2 regions of the Pectobacterium hainanensis genome follow, and region 2 is predicted to be linked to the other one. Evidence: predicted binding sites of a transcription regulator. Region 2 holds the regulator's gene; the other holds the start of a gene.
The links. The regulator sigma-54, encoded in region 2, starts transcription at its own class of promoters, with help from an activator protein. The targets are predictions, from matches to a motif close to GTTGGCACANNTTTCGCTNT.

Region 1 (9,418 bases), on a different contig from region 2:
TCACCAAAGGTGGCGGTTCAGCGAACAAAACCTACCTGTATCAGGAAACCAAAGCGCTGCTGACGCCAGGAAAACTGAAAAGCTTCCTGATCGAAAAAATGCGCTCACTGGGAACAGCGGCTTGTCCTCCGTACCACATCGCCTTCGTGATCGGCGGAACCTCGGCAGAAGCCACGCTCAAAACCGTGAAACTGGCCTCGACCAAATACTATGACGCGCTGCCAACCGAAGGAAATGAACACGGTCAGGCCTTCCGTGATGTCGCGCTGGAACAGGAAATTCTGGAAGCCGCTCGCGATCTGGGGCTAGGTGCGCAATTTGGCGGCAAGTATTTTGCTCACGATGTACGCATTATCCGTCTGCCGCGCCACGGCGCGTCCTGCCCTGTCGGCATGGGGGTTTCCTGCTCGGCTGACCGTAATATCAAAGGTAAAATTAACCGCAAAGGCGTCTGGCTGGAACAGCTAGAACAAAATCCGGGTAAATATATTCCTGAACATTTACGCGAAGCGGGAGAAGGCGATGCGGTTAAGATTGACCTGAACCGTCCGATGGCCGAGATTCTGAAAACGTTGTCTCAGTACCCGGTATTAACGCGTCTCTCTTTGACCGGTACCATCATCGTGGGTCGTGACATTGCCCATGCCAAACTGAAAGAACGACTGGATAACGGTGAAGGACTGCCGCAGTACATCAAAGATCATCCGATTTATTACGCCGGCCCGGCAAAAACGCCAGCAGGCTATGCTTCTGGCTCATTAGGCCCGACAACGGCTGGTCGTATGGATTCTTACGTCGATTTGCTGCAATCCAATGGCGGTAGCATGATCATGTTAGCCAAGGGCAATCGTAGTCAGCAGGTAACGGATGCCTGTAAGAAACACGGCGGTTTCTATCTGGGCAGTATCGGCGGTCCGGCAGCTATTCTGGCGCAAAACAGCATCAAGAGCCTGACCTGTCTGGAATATCCGGAACTAGGTATGGAAGCCATCTGGAAAATCGAAGTTGAAGACTTCCCTGCCTTTATTCTGGTTGATGACAAAGGGAATGATTTCCTTCAGGTTATTCAAAACACTAAATGCACAAAATGTGCATAACACGTTACTGACAAGCCTGCCTAAACTCCCCCATCTGGGGGAGTTATTTATTTCAGTCCCAATCGTTTCGCCAGACGATGCAAATTCCCACTATCCATCTCCAATGCTCTTGCGCATGAAGACCAGTTACCTTGATATCTCACCAAAGCCTGTTGAATTATCTGACGTTGATATGCATCAGTTGCTGCTCGCAACCCACCGCTAACCCCATAAGATGGAGCGGATTCAGTCACCAATGAATCAATCGTAGGACGAACGGATTGAGTGGGCATATCGAGGTTGAAATGTTCTGATCGTAATAAAATCTCCCCCGTTTCTTGCCCCGCCCGAGCCAACACGGTGGCACGATAAATAGCATGTTCCAGTTCTCGCACATTACCAGGCCAGTCATACTGTTCCAGCAACGCTATCGCTTCTTTCGTCAACGCCAGACGATTCAACGCCAACTGAGCACGGCTGCGTTCACAGAAGAACCCAACCAACAATGCAATATCCTGACGACGTTCGCGCAATGGCGGAACAGAAAGCGGGAAAACACTTAAACGATGAAAGAGATCGGCACGAAAAGCGCCATCCAACACGGCCTGTCGTAGATCGCGGTTGGTCGCCGCCAACACTCTGACATCCACTTTTAGGCTACTGTCGTCACCGACTCGCTGCAAATCACCGTACTGCAATACACGCAGCAACTTTGCCTGTAGCGTCAGTGACAATTCGCCAATCTCATCAAGGAACAACGTACCGTTATCAGCCATTTCAAACTTGCCAGTACGATGATGGATCGCACCAGTAAACGCGCCTTTGACATGCCCAAACAGCTCGCTTTCCGCGACAGACTCCGGCAATGCCGCACAGTTTAGGTAAACCAGTGGATGACCCGCACGGCTGGAACCTCGGTGCAATGCCCGAGCCACCAGCTCTTTTCCCACACCGGTCTCTCCCATAATCAGCACATTCAGATCGGAGCCTGCGACAATATCCACTTCCTTCTTCAACCGTTGCATCGGTTCAGATAAGCCGATAATTTCGTCAACCGTTTCGGTTGTTGCCACACTATCACCACGCACTGGCGCAGGTAATTGGCGTTCCAGACGCTCCATTAATAGCGCATTGCTAAGCGCTGCCGCCGCCATCGCCCCGACCAATCGCAATTCTTCATCACTGAAATGATCAAACTGGAACGGGTCCATACCATCGACGGTCAAAGCACCGATAAGGTTTTGATTGGCAAACAACGGCAGGCCGACGCAGGCATGCACTTTGAGTTCTTCCTGACTTGGGATAAGTCCATCATAAGGATCGGGAAGCTGGCTATCCGCTGGAAAGCGCACCACATCCCCCGCGCGTGCAATAGCCTCCAGTCGGGGATGCTCCGATAGCAGGAAGCGACGTCCCAATACATCGGATGCCAATCCATCGATTGCCAGCGGGCGAAATAACTGGTTCTCATAACGCAACAGCGCCGACGCATCGCAACGCAGCAATTGCCGCAAGCTGTTGATCAACTGCTGAAAACGGTCCTGATTAGAGATCCCCATTTGTAATTCTATGGCGATCTGCGCCAGTGCGTTGATGGATAACGTCATGTTGTGTCCTAATGACAGAGTCTGTGTCATTAAGACATTACTCAAACAGTGTCATTTTAACAATAGGTAATTTTAATATTATTTAAAATCAATAAGATAATAATTGGCACAGTTTCTGCAATCTCTACAGCATATTTGATTAAACATGATTGAGGTTTCAGAATATGGCGATTCACGTTAAGAACAATATTCACTGGGTAGGTCAGCGCGATTGGGAAGTTCGGGATTTTCACGGCACAGAATACAAGACCCTAAAAGGGAGCAGCTATAACAGTTACCTGATCCGCGAAGAGAAGACCGTACTGATTGATACCGTCGATCATAAATTCAGCCGAGAGTTTGTTCAGAATCTGATGGCGGAAGTCGATCTAAATAGTATTGATTATATCGTGATCAATCACGCAGAAGAGGATCACGCTGGCGCACTGAGTGAATTGATGGCTCGCATTCCCAATACGCCGATCTATTGTACTCACAACGCCATTGACTCCATCACCGGTCACCACCATCACCCGGAATGGAACTTCCGCACGGTGAAAACGGGCGACACTCTCGACATCGGTAACGGCAAACAGCTGATTTTTATCGAAACCCCCATGTTGCACTGGCCAGACAGCATGATGACCTATATGACAGAAGACGCCGTTTTATTCAGCAATGACGCCTTTGGTCAACATTACTGCGATGAACACTTGTTTAATGACGAAGTAGATCAAACCGAACTGTTTGAGCAATGTCAGCGTTATTTTGCCAATATTCTGACGCCATTCAGTCGTCTGGTAACGGCCAAAATTCATGAAGTGCTGGGGTTTAATCTACCGCTTTCTATGGTCGCGACGTCCCATGGCGTCGTCTGGCGTGACGATCCCGCGCAAATTATTCACCTGTACCTGAAATGGGCCGACAGCTACCAGGAAGACCGTATCACATTGTTCTACGATACGATGTCCAACAATACCCGTATGATGGCCGATGCCATCGCACAGGGGATTAACGATGTCGATCCTGCCGTCGCGGTGAAGATCTACAACGTTTCTCGCCATGATAAAAATGAAATTCTGACACAGGTGTTCCGTTCCAAAGGCGTACTGGTTGGCTCATCCACCATGAATAACGTGATGATGCCGAAAGTGGCGGCCATGCTGGAAGAAATCACCGGATTACGTTTCCAAAATAAAAAAGCTTCCGCATTCGGCAGCTATGGTTGGAATGGCGGCGCTGTCGATCGCATACAGACTCGACTGATGGATGCGGGTTTTGAGACCACGCTGGCGCTAAAAACCAAATGGCGTCCAGATGGCTCGGCACTGGCGATTTGCCGTGAACACGGTCGTGAAATTGCTCGCCAATGGGCACTGCATCCGTTGAATGAGGCCCCCACTCGTCATCGTCAGGCTGCGACCGCGTCCACACAGCAGAGCGTGTCTGTCTCTCCGGTGGTTCAGACATCCCTCGAACCTGTATCCACAACAACAGAAACCGCCTGTGGATGCAGTGAAGTGGCAGCACCACAACAGAATGAAGGCACCTGTATGCAATGCAGCGTTTGCCAGTGGATTTACGATCCGGCTATCGGCGAACCGATGCAGGACGTCGCGCCCAATACCCCTTGGGAACAAGTACCAGACACGTTTCTCTGCCCTGAATGTGGCTTAGGGAAAGACGTGTTCAACCCGGTGAAATGAGGCGGCAACCATGAAAGATATCGTCATTATTGGTGCAGGATTCGCGGCTCGCCAACTTATCAGACAGTTGCGTAAGCTTGATGCGCACTGTCCGATCAAACTGATCACCGCCGATAGTGGCGATGACTATAACAAGCCGGATTTAAGCCATGTCATGAGCATGCAACAACGCGCTGACGATCTGACCAGAATGAGCGCCGCCGCGTTTGCGGAAGAGAATCGGATAACGCTACTGGCAAATACCTGCGTGACATCAGTTAATCGTTCTGCCCGACAGGTGCTGTGTGGCGCACAGCACCACGACTACCATAAGTTGGTTTTCGCGACAGGTGCCAGTGCCAGCATTCCGCCCATTCCCGGTCATGAATTAATGCTGACGCTTAATAGCCAGCAAGAATATCGGGACAATGAAAACCGGTTACAACAGGCTAATCGGGTGTTATTGCTAGGTGCTGGACTTATCGGCACCGAGCTGGCGATGGATTTTAGCCGCGCGGGTAAACAAGTGACATTGGTCGATTGTGCCAGCAGTATTTTGCCCACATTGATGCCACCAGAAGTTAGCGCTCGCTTGCAATACACGCTGACACAGCAAGGTATTTCACTGATGCTGAATACGTCATTACAGCAGCTTGAGCGTACTACCACGGGTGTACAGGCAACGTTTTCAGATAACCGTAGAATAAACATCGACGAAGTGATTTCTGCTGTCGGTTTACGAGCCAATACCCAGCTTGCCAGCGCGGCGGGAATAAACGTGCAAAAAGGTATCCAAACCGATGCGCAGCTATGCACCTCCGCTCCTCACATCTATGCATTAGGCGATTGCGCAGAAATAAATGGGAGATTGCTGCCTTTTCTTCAACCGATTCAACTCAGCGCGCTAACGCTCGCAAAAAACCTGCTTGGCGCCTCCGATAGTCTGACACTACCGCCGATGCTGGTTAAAATCAAAACGCCATTATTTCCTTTACAATTAGCGGGCAATACCCTGCTTGAAGGGCTACGCTGGCAACAGGAGTGGGATGAGCAAGGCATGGTTGCCCGAGCACTAGACGATCGGCAGAGATTACGGGCATTTGTGGTCGGTGGCGACCGCATGAAAGAGGCTTTTCCGTTACTCAGGCAGTTATAAAAATCGGGTTAAATGACTTGATCATTAAATAATGCATTTTAAATACACTTTTACTAGTCAGCCTGAACAACGATTTATAGAATACGAACATGACGTTTCCAGACCGAGGTGAAGATGCACGATCTCATTTGTTATAAAAAGATGCCGCAGTGGAATAGCCAAACATTACCCGCTGCGTTTCAAGAAAAACACAACACGGCTGAAGGCACCTGGGCCAAATTGACCGTACTGCGCGGTGAAATGACTTTTGCAATGCTGAGCGAAGAAGGCGACGTTCAGGAGACATTCTATTTTTCGGAGCAAAATCAGCCTCCCTTTGTCGCACCGCAGGCATGGCACCGTATTGTCTCTTTTTCTGACGATATCGAGTGTCAGTTAAGCTTTTTCTGTAAACCAGAGGATTTTTACCACAAAAAATACGGGTTAACGCGTACACATTCCGAAGTCATTGAGGCAATGCAGCATATCAATCCCGGTAAAACGCTGGATTTAGGTTGTGGTGGCGGACGTAATTCACTATATCTCAACCTGCGGGGGTTTGACGTTACAGCCTGTGATAAGAATGAACAGAGTATCGCCTCGCTGAATGACATCATTAGCAGTGAAGCCCTCACGAGGATTCGTGCGGGTGTCTATAATATCAATTTGGCTGAGATCAAAGAGCAATACGATTTCATTCTCTCAACCGTGGTGCTGATGTTTCTGGAGCGCGAACGCATCCCACATATTATTAAAAATATGCAGGAACGCACAAACAGCGGCGGTTACAACCTGATTATCGCGGCGATGTCGACCGAGGATTATCCATGCCCGATGCCGTTCTCTTTCACATTCAAAGAGAATGAACTGAAAAACTACTATGACGGTTGGGAAATTCTTAAATACAACGAAGATATCGGTCAGTTACATAAAACGGATGTTAACGGTAACCGTATTAAACTGCGCTTCGCCACGATGTTGGCGAGGAAAAAATAGAAACGCCATAACACGACAAAGGGGCGAAATATTCGCCCCTTTTTTCACGTCAGGAAAAACGCATCAAGCGGTTTTGTGTTCCGCTGCCCGACGATAAGCCACCAAATCCTCGATGGTCAACACGGTCATATTGTGTTGTCTGGCGAACGCCACCACTTCTGGTGCATGGGCCATAGAGCCATCATCGTTCGTCAATTCACACAATACACCCGCTGGTTTTAATCCTGCCAGCGTAGCCAGATCAACCGAAGCTTCAGTATGTCCGCCACGAGTTAACACGCCGCCAGGACGCGCACGTAGTGGGAAAACGTGCCCCGGATGATTCAGATCGCTCGGACGCGCGTCATCCGCAATCGCCGCACGGATCGTTGTAATACGATCGGCCGCAGAAACCCCCGTCGTTACGCCTTCTACCGCTTCAATGGAAATCGTAAAACCCGTCTGATAAGGGCTGGAGTTATGCTCTACCATCATGGGGAGCTCAAGTTGCTGGCGGCGTTCTTCGGTCAGACACAGACAAACAATGCCGCTACCATGGCGAATCGTCAGCGCCATTTGTTCCACGGTCATATTTTCGGCCGCAAAAATCAGGTCACCCTCATTTTCACGATCTTCGTCGTCCAACACTAATACACCACGACCTTGACGCAATGCGTCAAGCGCACGTTCGACACGTTCTGTAGGATTGCCAAATTCAGAAAGTAATGTCTGATTCATGGTAAAAAAACCTCAATGTATTTATGGATTACCAGAATCAGGGCGAGCTTGAGGAGTAACCATTACCACTGGTTGCATAGTAATAGTTAACAAAAATAACGCGAGCGGGCATTCATACCCGACAGATACCGTTACTCTCTCCCATCCGGACTTTAACCGTCGGCCCCGGAATTACACCGGATCTGCTGACCTCATGTTGAAATACCGTTTACCAGCAAATCAGACAATGAGCGCTCGCGGGCTTCCAATCCATATACGTGCGTACAACAACGTATACAACTGGTTTACCGCCGGTGGGGAATTACACCCCGCCCTGAGAATAAGCGAGGTAACTATAGCGCTAATGAAGTAGCAGAGCAATTGATTAGGAACAGGAAATGTGACGGTAAAACGACAATGCGATACAGCACAAAAATGATGTTTTAGTTTATCCAACACTCGACTAGCATTACACTTACCAACATGATCATCTGACATAACATTTCAGGAAAACGCCATGATTGACCCGAAGAAAATTGAGCAAATTGCCCGCCAAGTGCATGAGTCCATGCCAAAAGGTATCCGGGAATTGGGCGATGATATGGAGAAAAAAATCCGACAGGTGCTACAGGCCCAATTTACCCGGTTGGATCTCGTCAATCGCGAAGAGTTCGATATTCAAACTCAGGTATTGCTGCGCACTCGCGAAAAAATCGCTCAGTTGGAACAACGGTTGGGTGAACTAGAGGACAAATTGTCAGCCACCGCAGAAAAAAAGGCCGTTACACCGGATAACGACTAGCCGTGATTAAACGGTGCCACCATCTGGGATGGTACCGTTTAATAAAATACTAATGGGAGAGCAGTTCGGTTTTTCTGCGAGGCAAAAACGCCCACAACAGCGCCAACATCATCAACGCATACAGCGATTTCCAACCAATCATCACGAGCAGCCCACAGCACAACACGCAGCCTATTGAAGCCATGATTTTGGCTTGCCCTTTCAGTAAACGCCAACCCGCCAGCATACACAGCAGATAAACCAGCACAAAAATACCATTGGCATACACAATCAATGTCTCTAACGGTAGTCTCAACCAATAAATCAGCAGACTGCAAATCAGGCAACAGACCACCACAATCGATAAGGCATTCACCGGTGCCTGTCCAGCTGATAATTTCGCCAACGCACTCCCTTCCGGTGCCTGTGACCACACCAGTCGGGCAAAACCATGGGTATAGATATTTACGCTGGCGAAACAGGCCAGATAACCGACCATGCAGGCAATCCACAGTGCATGTTCACCAAACAACTGCACGACAACTCCCGGCAAAGAGGCCGTTGCCGCCATGCCCTCGCCATAGGCGTTAAAACGTAACACCGCGACGGTACAGCCCCAGTAAACTGCGCCAGCCATTAACATGCCAATCAGCAAAGCACGAGGAAAATCACGCTCCGGTGTCCGAAACTCCGTCGCCATATGGGCAAACGCTTCCAACCCGACAAAACACCAAAACATCACCGCTAATGCGCTAAAGGTATTCGACCATGACAGTTCGCTGATCGTCGGCCACGGAATATCCGCCGGTGCAATATCACCTTGCCACCAGATAGCGACCACCAGACCGACAACTAACAATGCAATCACAATTTGGATATTGGCACTCGACCCCGCGCTGCGTAACCCAAGCACCCAAATGCCCCCCAGCGTCAGAAGTTGAACCATCAGCAACCCCAGTTCACCCCAACCTAATGCCGCCTGCCAGAAACCTGCGGCGATTTGTAATGCGGCTGGCAACCCCAATGGGATAACAGAGAGGAACAACCAACTGGTCACACGAGCAAGCCGCGGGCCAAACGCCATATGAACAAAATGCGCGGCACCACCCGCATTAGGAAAATGTTGGCCTAATGCAGCAAACCCAATCGCGATAGGAAAAACAAACAGGATAAGTAACGGCCATGCCCACAAACTATCTTGCTGAGCCAGTTGAGCTGCCAAAGCCGGTACGGCAAATACGCCAGTGCCCAGTAATGATGTGGAAAGCAGCCCTATCCCTTGAATCACCCCAAGTTCCTGCTTTAATCCTTGCGCCTTACTCACCGATACTCACCTTAGTTTTGTTGTCCCCAAACGGACATTGTTTCTCGTCACCGCTTGATGCAGCAACGCTCGATTCACATCAGGGCATAACACAATTAAAAAAAAACCTCCGCGATTGGAGGCTTTCATTTATAGCTTC
Region 2 (9,418 bases):
GAACAGGCCCATCGGCAATACCATCCAAAAACTGACGCACGCGAGGATCATCATTCATTTTCAACTGCTCCGGCGTTCCATCTGCAATAATCTGTCGATCGGCAATGATATAGGCGTAGTCCGCAATGCTCATGACTTCCGGGACATCGTGCGACACGACAATACAGGTCACGCCTAATGCATGATTCAATTCATCAATCAGCTTGACCAACGTCCCCAACGTTATCGGATCCTGTCCGACAAACGGTTCATCAAACATGATCAGTTGTGGATCGAGCGCGATCGCCCGCGCCAGCGCCGCACGCCGCGCCATTCCACCTGAAAGTTCGGCTGGCATCAGGTCAGCAGCCCCACGTAATCCAACCGCTTCCAGCTTCATCATCACCGTGCTGCGCAACAGCGCTTCCGGCAATCGGCTGTGCTCACGTAACGGCCAGGCGACATTATCAAACACATTGAGGTCGGTAAATAACGCGCCGGACTGAAACAACATGCTCATCTTCTTGCGAGCGCTGTACAACGCGCTACGTGACAACGCGGGGACATTATCGCCATCAAACCAGATCTCCCCGCTATTAGGCTGAAGTTGCCCACCAATCAGGCGTAACAATGTCGTTTTACCAATGCCGGATGGCCCCATGATGGCGGTAACTTTCCCCTTGGGAACATTCAACGTGATATCTGTAAAAATCTGCCGCTCTCCGCGCTGAAAACTCAGGCCACGGATCTCAACCAGATTAGTATCCTTATGACTCATTATCTCATATTCCTTACCGTTCAGCATGTTACCTACAACAGCCAAGGTTAAGCCAATCACGATAATAGGCCTTCATGCCTAAATCCTAATGGTTGATATCAGGCAAAGCCCGAGTTTTACAAAAACTTACCGTAAGTTCTTGTCCAAAATGGCTGAACAAAACCGCCATAGGTTTTACTTTTCCGCCTTACCCAGTCAGAATTAGCCTTAGTATATAGAAAACATTTTTTGTGCGAAATTCGTCCAGAAATACGGGTTTATCTCCCCATAAACCTGTGATTATACCTTAATAAAGGACGCTGCATGCTTTTTGCGACCGTACTGTTGATCGTTGGCTTGGCGCTGCTGGTATATGGTGCCGATCGTTTGGTGTATGGTGCCGCGATCCTGGCGCGGGCGCTGGGTTTACCCCCCTTCATCATTGGTCTCACCATTGTTGGCTTCGGTACTTCATTACCCGAACTGATCGTCTCTGTCACCGCCGCACTGAACCATCAGGTCGATATGGCCGTCGGCAACGTACTCGGCTCCAATATTGCGAATATTCTGTTGATTCTCGGCAGCGCAACGCTGATTCGCCCTTTAACGGTTCATTCAGAATTGCTACGCCGGGAATTTCCGCTGATGCTGCTGGTCACCGTTTTATGTGGCCTCTTACTCCGCGATAACAATCTGAGCCGCATGGACGGGGTCATACTGCTGGCGGCTGGCGGGATATTTTTGTTTCTGATGATTCGAATGATGCGTCTGGCACAACAGGACGGCGTGGATAGTCTCACGCAAGAACAGGTGGCTGAACTTCCCCACGCAGACAGTAACCAAACCGTCGCCGTTTTATGGTTGATTCTCGGGCTGATTATTTTACCGATGGCAGCCCGTATGGTCATTGACAATGCCACCGTACTGGCTCGCTATTTTCACATCAGCGAACTGACTATCGGCCTCACCGTACTCGCCATTGGCACCAGCCTGCCGGAATTGGCAACCGCCATTGTTGGCACACTAAAAAAGGAAGATGATATCGCGCTAGGTAATCTGATTGGCTCGAATATCTTTAATATTACCATTGTGCTGGGCATACCCGCGCTGCTGTCACCGGGCGTGTTCAACCCCCTTGCTTTCGGACGTGACTATTGGGTCATGTTGGGAGCCAGCGCGTTACTGACAGCACTGTGTCTCAGTAGAAAACGCCGTATTGGACAACGCGCAGGCGCACTATTACTCTGCGCATTTGCCGTTTATCTCTCGGTCTTGTTCTTTATGTGATCGATAAATGACGCGCTCGACCGATTGTTTAATTAGATAATTGTTTGATGAAAAGATTGTTTAAACAACAAAATGGTTTGAACAAAAAATAGCTTGATTAGCGGCAAGTTGCTTGATTAACCAGCACATCAAGCATTCACTCAAATATGAAAACAAGCAGGATTATTCAGGTATGTCACATTTTGAACTACAACCCGGTTTTGATTTTCAATTGGCAGGTAAGCAAGTGCTAAAAACCGAGCGTGAAGGTTTAGCACAGTTGGATCAATACATCGATGACGCTTTTACACGAGCCTGCGAGAAAATTTTCTACTGTCAGGGGAAAGTGGTTGTCATGGGGATGGGAAAATCCGGGCATATCGGCTGCAAAATGGCAGCCACATTTGCCAGCACTGGCACTCCCGCTTTTTTTGTGCATCCCGGAGAGGCCAGCCACGGTGATTTAGGGATGGTCACACCGCATGACATTGTCATCGCCATTTCCAACTCAGGCGAATCCCACGAAATCCTGTCATTAATTCCCGTGTTGAAACGCCAGAAAATTTTCCTGATTTGCATGACGGGAAATCCTGAAAGCACGATGGGAAAAGCGGCAGACATCCATTTATGCGTCCATGTTCCACAAGAAGCCTGCCCATTGGGGTTAGCCCCCACCAGCAGCACCACAGCGACACTGGTGATGGGCGATGCACTCGCCGTGGCATTATTGCAAGCGCGTGGGTTTACCGCCGAAGATTTTGCCCTCTCACATCCCGGTGGCGCACTGGGCCGCAAACTTTTGCTACGCGTCAGCGATATCATGCATTCGGGCGATGAGATTCCGCACGTGCCACACGATGCCTCGCTACGCGACGCACTGGTAGAAATCACGCGCAAAAATCTGGGTATGACGGTAATCTGCGAATCAGATATGAAAATTCAAGGCATCTTCACCGATGGTGATCTACGCCGTATTTTCGACATGAATATTGACTTGAACAGCGCCCGCATTGTTGATGTGATGACCGCTGGCGGCATTCGGGTTACACCACAGACACTCGCGGTTGACGCGCTGAACCTGATGCAATCACGCCACATTACCGCGCTTTTAGTGGCAGAGAACGATCGTCTGGTGGGAATTGTCCATATGCACGATATGCTACGTGCTGGTGTGGTGTAAGACGCCGTGGCAAACGACACGTTAACGTGTCGAAAAAAACCGACACGAGTGAAGCAAAAACTGTGAAGCAAGGATAAACGCCAATGAGTGAAGTCGGGGCACAAACCGATACCTGTTATGGACCTGTCGATCAACAGGTACTGGATAAAGCCCGTGAAATTCGCCTGTTAATCTGTGATGTTGACGGCGTCATGTCTGATGGCCTGATTTATATGGGTAATCACGGTGAAGAGTTGAAAGCGTTTAATGTACGCGACGGCTATGGCATTCGTTGTCTACTGACATCCGGTATCGAGGTTGCGATCATTACCGGACGATCGGCCAAGCTCTTGCAGGATCGGTGTAAAACATTAGGCATTACCCATCTTTATCAGGGTCAATCCGATAAGGTTTTGGCCTTCAACGATCTGTTGGATAAACTGTCTGTCCCCGCCAATCAGGTTGCTTATATCGGTGATGACCTGATCGATTGGCCGGTGATGGCACAAGTCGGTTTGAGCGTTGCCGTAGCCGACGCGCACCCTCTGTTATTACCGCGTGCCGATTACGTTACGCGTATCGCGGGTGGACGCGGTGCCGTACGTGAACTTTGCGATTTAATTCTGTTCTCACAGGATAAGCTGGAGCATGCCAAAGGGTTGTCAATATGAGTAAAACCAGACGTTGGTTGACCGCGTTGCTAGCATTGCTGGCGCTCATTCTGATTGGCTGGAATATAGCGGATAACGAAACGACGGCACCCATTGATACTCCGGACCCGGCCGTACCGGTATATACCAGCGAGAAAACCACCACGCTGGTTTATAGCCCCACCGGAAAGCTGAGTTACCGTCTGATTTCGGATAAGGCAGAATATTTTAATGATGAGCAACTGAGCTGGTTTACGACGCCAGTGGCGACATTATTTAACGAGCAAGGTACGGCAACCTGGTCAGTACGCGCGGATCGCGCCAAGCTGACAAAAGACAAAATGCTCTATCTGTATGGTCATGTTGAGGTCAATAGCCTGACAAATGACTCACAGTTGGAGAGAATAAAAACAAACAATGCCCAGGTAAATCTGGTGACTCAGGACGTCTCTTCCGATGATGAAGTGACCCTATACGGTGCCAGCTTTACTTCCAACGGGATGAAAATGCGTGGCAATCTACGCAACAAGACAGCCGAGTTGATCGAAAAGGTAAAAACCTCTTATGAAATCCAAAACCAATAATCTGATGCAAAATACCCTGATCGCCAGCTCGCTGTTAGCCATCAGCGTTTCTGCGCTGGCCGTTACCGGAGATAGTAACCAGCCGATTCACATTGACTCCGCGCAGCAATCGCTGGACATGCAAAGCAACACCGTGACGTTTACCGGTAATGTCGTGGTCAAACAGGGCACTATTGAAGTCAAGGCTGACAAAGTCGTCGTTATTCGTCCTCAAGGCGCACAGGGTAAAGAGGTCGTAGAAGGTTACGGTAATCCCGTGACGTTCTACCAAATGCAGGATAACGGCAAGCCGGTAAAAGGCCGAGCCCAAAAAGTACGTTATGAGCTCGCCAGCGACCTTCTGGTTCTGACGGGCAATGCTTATTTGGAACAGATGGACAGTAATGTAAAAGGCGACCGCATCACTTATCTGGTGAAACAACAACAGATGGAAGCCTTCAGCGATAAAGGTAAACGTGTTACGACGGTATTGGTTCCTTCCCAACTTCAGGAAAAAGGGAACAAGAACACGACGACCACCTCTCAGAAACCGCAACCACGAGTCACTGAATAACTTATGGCAACATTAATCGCAGAAAATCTGGCCAAGGCGTATAAAGGCCGCAAGGTCGTGGAAAACGTGAGTCTCACCGTTAATTCAGGCGAGATTGTCGGCCTGCTAGGGCCGAACGGGGCCGGTAAGACCACCACGTTTTACATGGTCGTAGGCATCGTTCAGCGTGATGACGGACGAATTGTGATTGATGACGAGGACATCAGCCTACTGCCTTTGCACGATCGCGCCTTGCGCGGTATTGGTTATCTACCGCAAGAAGCGTCAATATTCCGTCGATTAAGCGTTTATGACAACCTGATGGCCGTTTTGCAGATCCGTAAAGATCTCACCCCTGAACAGCAGGAAGACCGTGCAAATGAACTAATGGAAGAATTCCATATTATTCACTTACGCGATAGTCTGGGACAATCACTCTCCGGTGGTGAGCGGCGTCGGGTGGAAATCGCACGAGCACTAGCAGCGAACCCTAAATTCATCCTGCTGGATGAACCCTTTGCCGGTGTTGACCCCATCTCAGTGATTGACATCAAAAAGATCATTGAGCATCTGCGAGACAGCGGACTCGGCGTATTAATTACCGACCATAACGTGCGCGAAACATTAGATGTTTGTGAACGCGCCTACATCGTGAGTCAGGGACAATTGATTGCCCATGGTTCTCCGACCGAAATACTCGCCGATGAGCAGGTAAAACGCGTCTATCTGGGCGAAGGCTTCCGACTCTGATAGTGTAGTGTTTTCAATTCATTCTCATCATTGAACCAATATAGGGACGTTAGCACCACTTATGAAGCAAGGTTTGCAACTCAGGCTTAGCCAGCAACTGGCCATGACGCCACAGCTACAGCAGGCAATCCGCCTGTTGCAACTGTCCACGCTTGAACTGCAACAAGAAATTCAATTGGCGCTGGAAAGCAACCCGTTGCTGGAACAAACGGACAATCACGAAGAAATAGAAGCATTCGATACCGCCGACAGCGATTCGCTGGATACGGGTGAAGCGTTAGAGCAAAAAGAGATGCCGGAAGAATTACCACTGGATGCCACCTGGGATGAAATCTATTCCGCAGGTACGCCATCCGGCACCGGCACAGATTATCGCGATGAGGAATTGCCCATTTATCAGGGGGAAACGACACAAACCCTTCAGGACTACTTGATGTGGCAAGTGGAGTTGACGCCGTTTTCAGAGACGGATACCGCCATTGCGACATCCATCGTCGATGCGGTGGACAATACCGGCTATCTCACCGTGCCGTTGGAAGATATTCTGGATAGTATCGGTGATGAAAACGTCACCCTCGATGAGGTGGAAGCCGTACTTAAACGAGTACAACGCTTCGACCCTGTGGGCGTCGCCGCCCGCGACCTACGAGATTGCCTGCTGGTACAGCTATCCCAGTTCTCCTCAGACACGCCCCGGCTCACTGAAGCAACGCTCATCGTCAGCGAATACCTTGATCTGCTGGCAAACCATGATTTCCGCAGCCTGATTCGCTCAACGCGCCTGAAAGAAGAGGTGCTGAAAGAAGCGCTGACGCTGATTCAATCCCTCGATCCCCGCCCCGGCCAATCTATCAACACGGGTGAGTCCGAATATGTTATCCCTGATGTACTGGTTCGCAAGCATCAGGGACATTGGGTGGTTGAATTAAATACGGATAGCGTCCCTAGGCTGCAAATTAATCAGCAATATGCTGCGTTGGGCAGCAGTGTCCGCAGCGATAGCGATGGTCAGTTTATCCGCAGCCATTTGCAGGAAGCGCGCTGGCTAATCAAAAGCCTGGAGAGCCGTAATGACACCCTGCTCAAAGTCACCCGCTGTATTGTCGAACAGCAGCAGGACTTTTTCGAACAGGGTGAAGAATTCATGAAACCGATGGTGCTGGCAGATATCGCTCAGGTCGTGGATATGCATGAATCCACCATCTCCCGGGTGACAACACAAAAGTTTCTGCACAGCCCACGCGGCATTTTTGAACTAAAATATTTCTTTTCCAGCCATGTTAATACCGATAGCGGAGGTGAAGCTTCGTCAACGGCTATTCGAGCATTGGTCAAGAAATTAGTCGCCGCAGAAAACCCCGCCAAGCCTTTAAGCGACAGCAAATTAACAACATTGCTCGCGGAACAAGGCATCATTGTGGCACGGCGTACCGTGGCAAAATACCGAGAGTCTTTATCTATCCCACCATCAAACCAACGTAAACAGTTGGTTTGATCTCAACAGAGAAGGAAGACACTATGCAGCTCAACATCACCGGACATCACATCGAAATTACCGAGCCTTTACGCGATTTCGTCAATACCAAGTTTGCCAAGTTAGAGCAATATTTTGACCGTATCAATCAGGTCAATGTGGTACTGAAAGTGGAGAAAGTGCAGCAAATCGCTGACGCCACTCTCCACGTCAACGGTGGAGAGTTGCATGCCACATCAGAAGCGGAAGATATGTACGCCGCGATCGATTTGCTGATCGATAAACTGGCCCGCCAGCTCAATAAGCATAAGGATAAGCTAAAACAGCACTAATTTTTCTTTTGCTCCATCGCGTAGCGAAAGAACTGCCCCAGCCCATAGATCTTACTACGGGCTGGGCTTACCGGAAGTGAAAGTGTCGTTAAGTGAATATAAAATGAACAATGTTCCTGATTTGCAACTCAGCACCGTGTTACGTCCAGAGTGCACCCGAAGTACCGTCCATTGCCAAAGTAAAAAAAGGGCGCTGGAGATTATCAGTGAACTGGCTGCCAAACAGCTAAATCTCCCTTCACAGATTATTTTTGATGCCATTCTTACCCGCGAACGGATGGGCAGCACAGGCATTGGCAACGGTATTGCTATCCCCCACGGTAAGCTGGAGGACGATAACGCGCTGGAGGCAATCGGTGTATTTATCCAGCTAGAACAGCCAATCGCTTTCGATGCCATTGACAATCAAGCGGTTGATTTGCTTTTTGCCTTGCTGGTTCCAGCAGAACAATGTAAAACGCACTTACATACGCTGTCGCTTATTGCCAAACGGCTGGCAGATAAAACCGTTTGTCGGCGTCTACGTGCAGCGCAAAGCGATGAAGAGTTGTATCAGATTATGACGGAAGCGGGTTAACCCTGTGGTAAGCATAGAGGTCGGGAATCACAGCATTTTTATGCCTCGAATGCTCATCGTTCATTTTCTGGCAACGTATGATAAAAACAATGACAAGGTGGTCATACCATCACATGGTCAGGGGGGAGTCGTCAGATGGTACTGATGATTGTCAGTGGTCGCTCAGGGTCAGGGAAATCCGTCGCTCTGCGCGCGCTGGAAGATATGGGGTTCTACTGCGTAGATAACCTGCCAGTGGTCTTGTTACCAGAATTGGCTAGCACGCTGGCAACACGCAATATCTCCGCAGCGGTCAGTATTGATGTGCGCAACATGCCAGAATCGCCAGAGGTGTTTGAACATGCCATGGCGCAGCTGCCACAAAGTTTTTCACCTCAGTTATTATTCCTTGATGCCGATCGCAATACACTGATCCGCCGCTATAGTGACACCCGTCGACTGCACCCGCTATCCAGTAGAAATCTATCACTGGAAAGCGCAATTGATGAAGAAAGCGATCTGCTTGAGCCATTACGCTCACGGGCCGATTTGATCATTGATACGTCTGAAATGTCAGTACATGAATTGGCTGAGATGCTACGTACCCGTCTGCTAGGCAAGCGGGAACGAGAACTGACGATGGTCTTTGAATCTTTCGGCTATAAGCATGGTATTCCCATTGATGCCGACTATGTGTTTGATGTGCGTTTTTTACCTAACCCACACTGGGATCCTAAACTCCGCCCCATGACGGGCCTGGATAAACCTGTCGCCGCCTTCCTCGATCGACACACTGAAGTTCATAATTTCATCTATCAGACACGCAGTTATCTGGAACTATGGCTCCCCATGCTGGAGACCAATAATCGCAGCTATCTGACCGTGGCGATTGGTTGTACCGGTGGCAAGCACCGCTCCGTTTATGTTGCAGAGCAACTGGCGGACTACTTCCGCTCACGCGGCAAAAACGTTCAATCTCGGCATCGTACGCTGGAAAAACGTAAACCATGATATCGGATAGCCTATGACGGTCCGACAAACGGTTGAAATAAAAAATAAACTCGGCATGCATGCCAGACCCGCCATGAAATTGTTTGAGCTGGTGCAGAGTTTTAACGCTGAGGTGATTTTGCGTAACGATAGCGGCACGGAGGCCGAAGCCAGTAGCGTCATTGCCATGTTGATGCTCGACTCGGCCAAAGGAAAATACCTTGAAGTAGAGGCTACTGGGCCCGACGAAATAAAAGCGCTGGCAGCGGTGATCCAACTGTTTGAGGCCGGTTTTGATGAAGAATAATCGCCCAATCATGCGACATCTCAAATAAAATGATAGGCGCTCCTGCAAGGAACAGAAGGGTGACGAAAACAAGGACTGATAG

Region 1: norV (anaerobic nitric oxide reductase flavorubredoxin) is a predicted target of sigma-54. The motif match lies at 2,786-2,805, and genes of this name have one in related genera.

Annotation. Positions count from the first base shown of each region.
Region 1 is NZ_JBJYIN010000016.1:63,285-72,702, reverse strand. Features, by position in the region: gene fumA (class I fumarate hydratase FumA) at 1-1,097, shown strand, start outside; gene norR (nitric oxide reductase transcriptional regulator NorR) at 1,145-2,683, opposite strand; gene norV (anaerobic nitric oxide reductase flavorubredoxin) at 2,848-4,368, shown strand; gene norW (NADH:flavorubredoxin reductase NorW) at 4,379-5,503, shown strand; gene tehB (SAM-dependent methyltransferase TehB) at 5,618-6,478, shown strand; gene ribB (3,4-dihydroxy-2-butanone-4-phosphate synthase) at 6,542-7,195, opposite strand; FMN riboswitch at 7,325-7,520, opposite strand; gene ubiK (ubiquinone biosynthesis accessory factor UbiK) at 7,692-7,976, shown strand; gene yjeH (L-methionine/branched-chain amino acid transporter) at 8,026-9,279, opposite strand.
Region 2 is NZ_JBJYIN010000009.1:49,721-59,138, reverse strand. Features, by position in the region: gene mlaF (phospholipid ABC transporter ATP-binding protein MlaF) at 1-757, opposite strand, end outside; gene ACKPVM_RS11010 (calcium/sodium antiporter) at 1,061-2,023, shown strand; gene kdsD (arabinose-5-phosphate isomerase KdsD) at 2,196-3,182, shown strand; gene kdsC (3-deoxy-manno-octulosonate-8-phosphatase KdsC) at 3,266-3,832, shown strand; gene lptC (LPS export ABC transporter periplasmic protein LptC) at 3,829-4,395, shown strand; gene lptA (lipopolysaccharide ABC transporter substrate-binding protein LptA) at 4,376-4,948, shown strand; gene lptB (LPS export ABC transporter ATP-binding protein) at 4,952-5,677, shown strand; gene rpoN (RNA polymerase factor sigma-54) at 5,739-7,172, shown strand; gene hpf (ribosome hibernation promoting factor) at 7,196-7,483, shown strand; gene ptsN (PTS IIA-like nitrogen regulatory protein PtsN) at 7,587-8,060, shown strand; gene rapZ (RNase adapter RapZ) at 8,196-9,050, shown strand; gene npr (PTS phosphocarrier protein NPr) at 9,064-9,336, shown strand.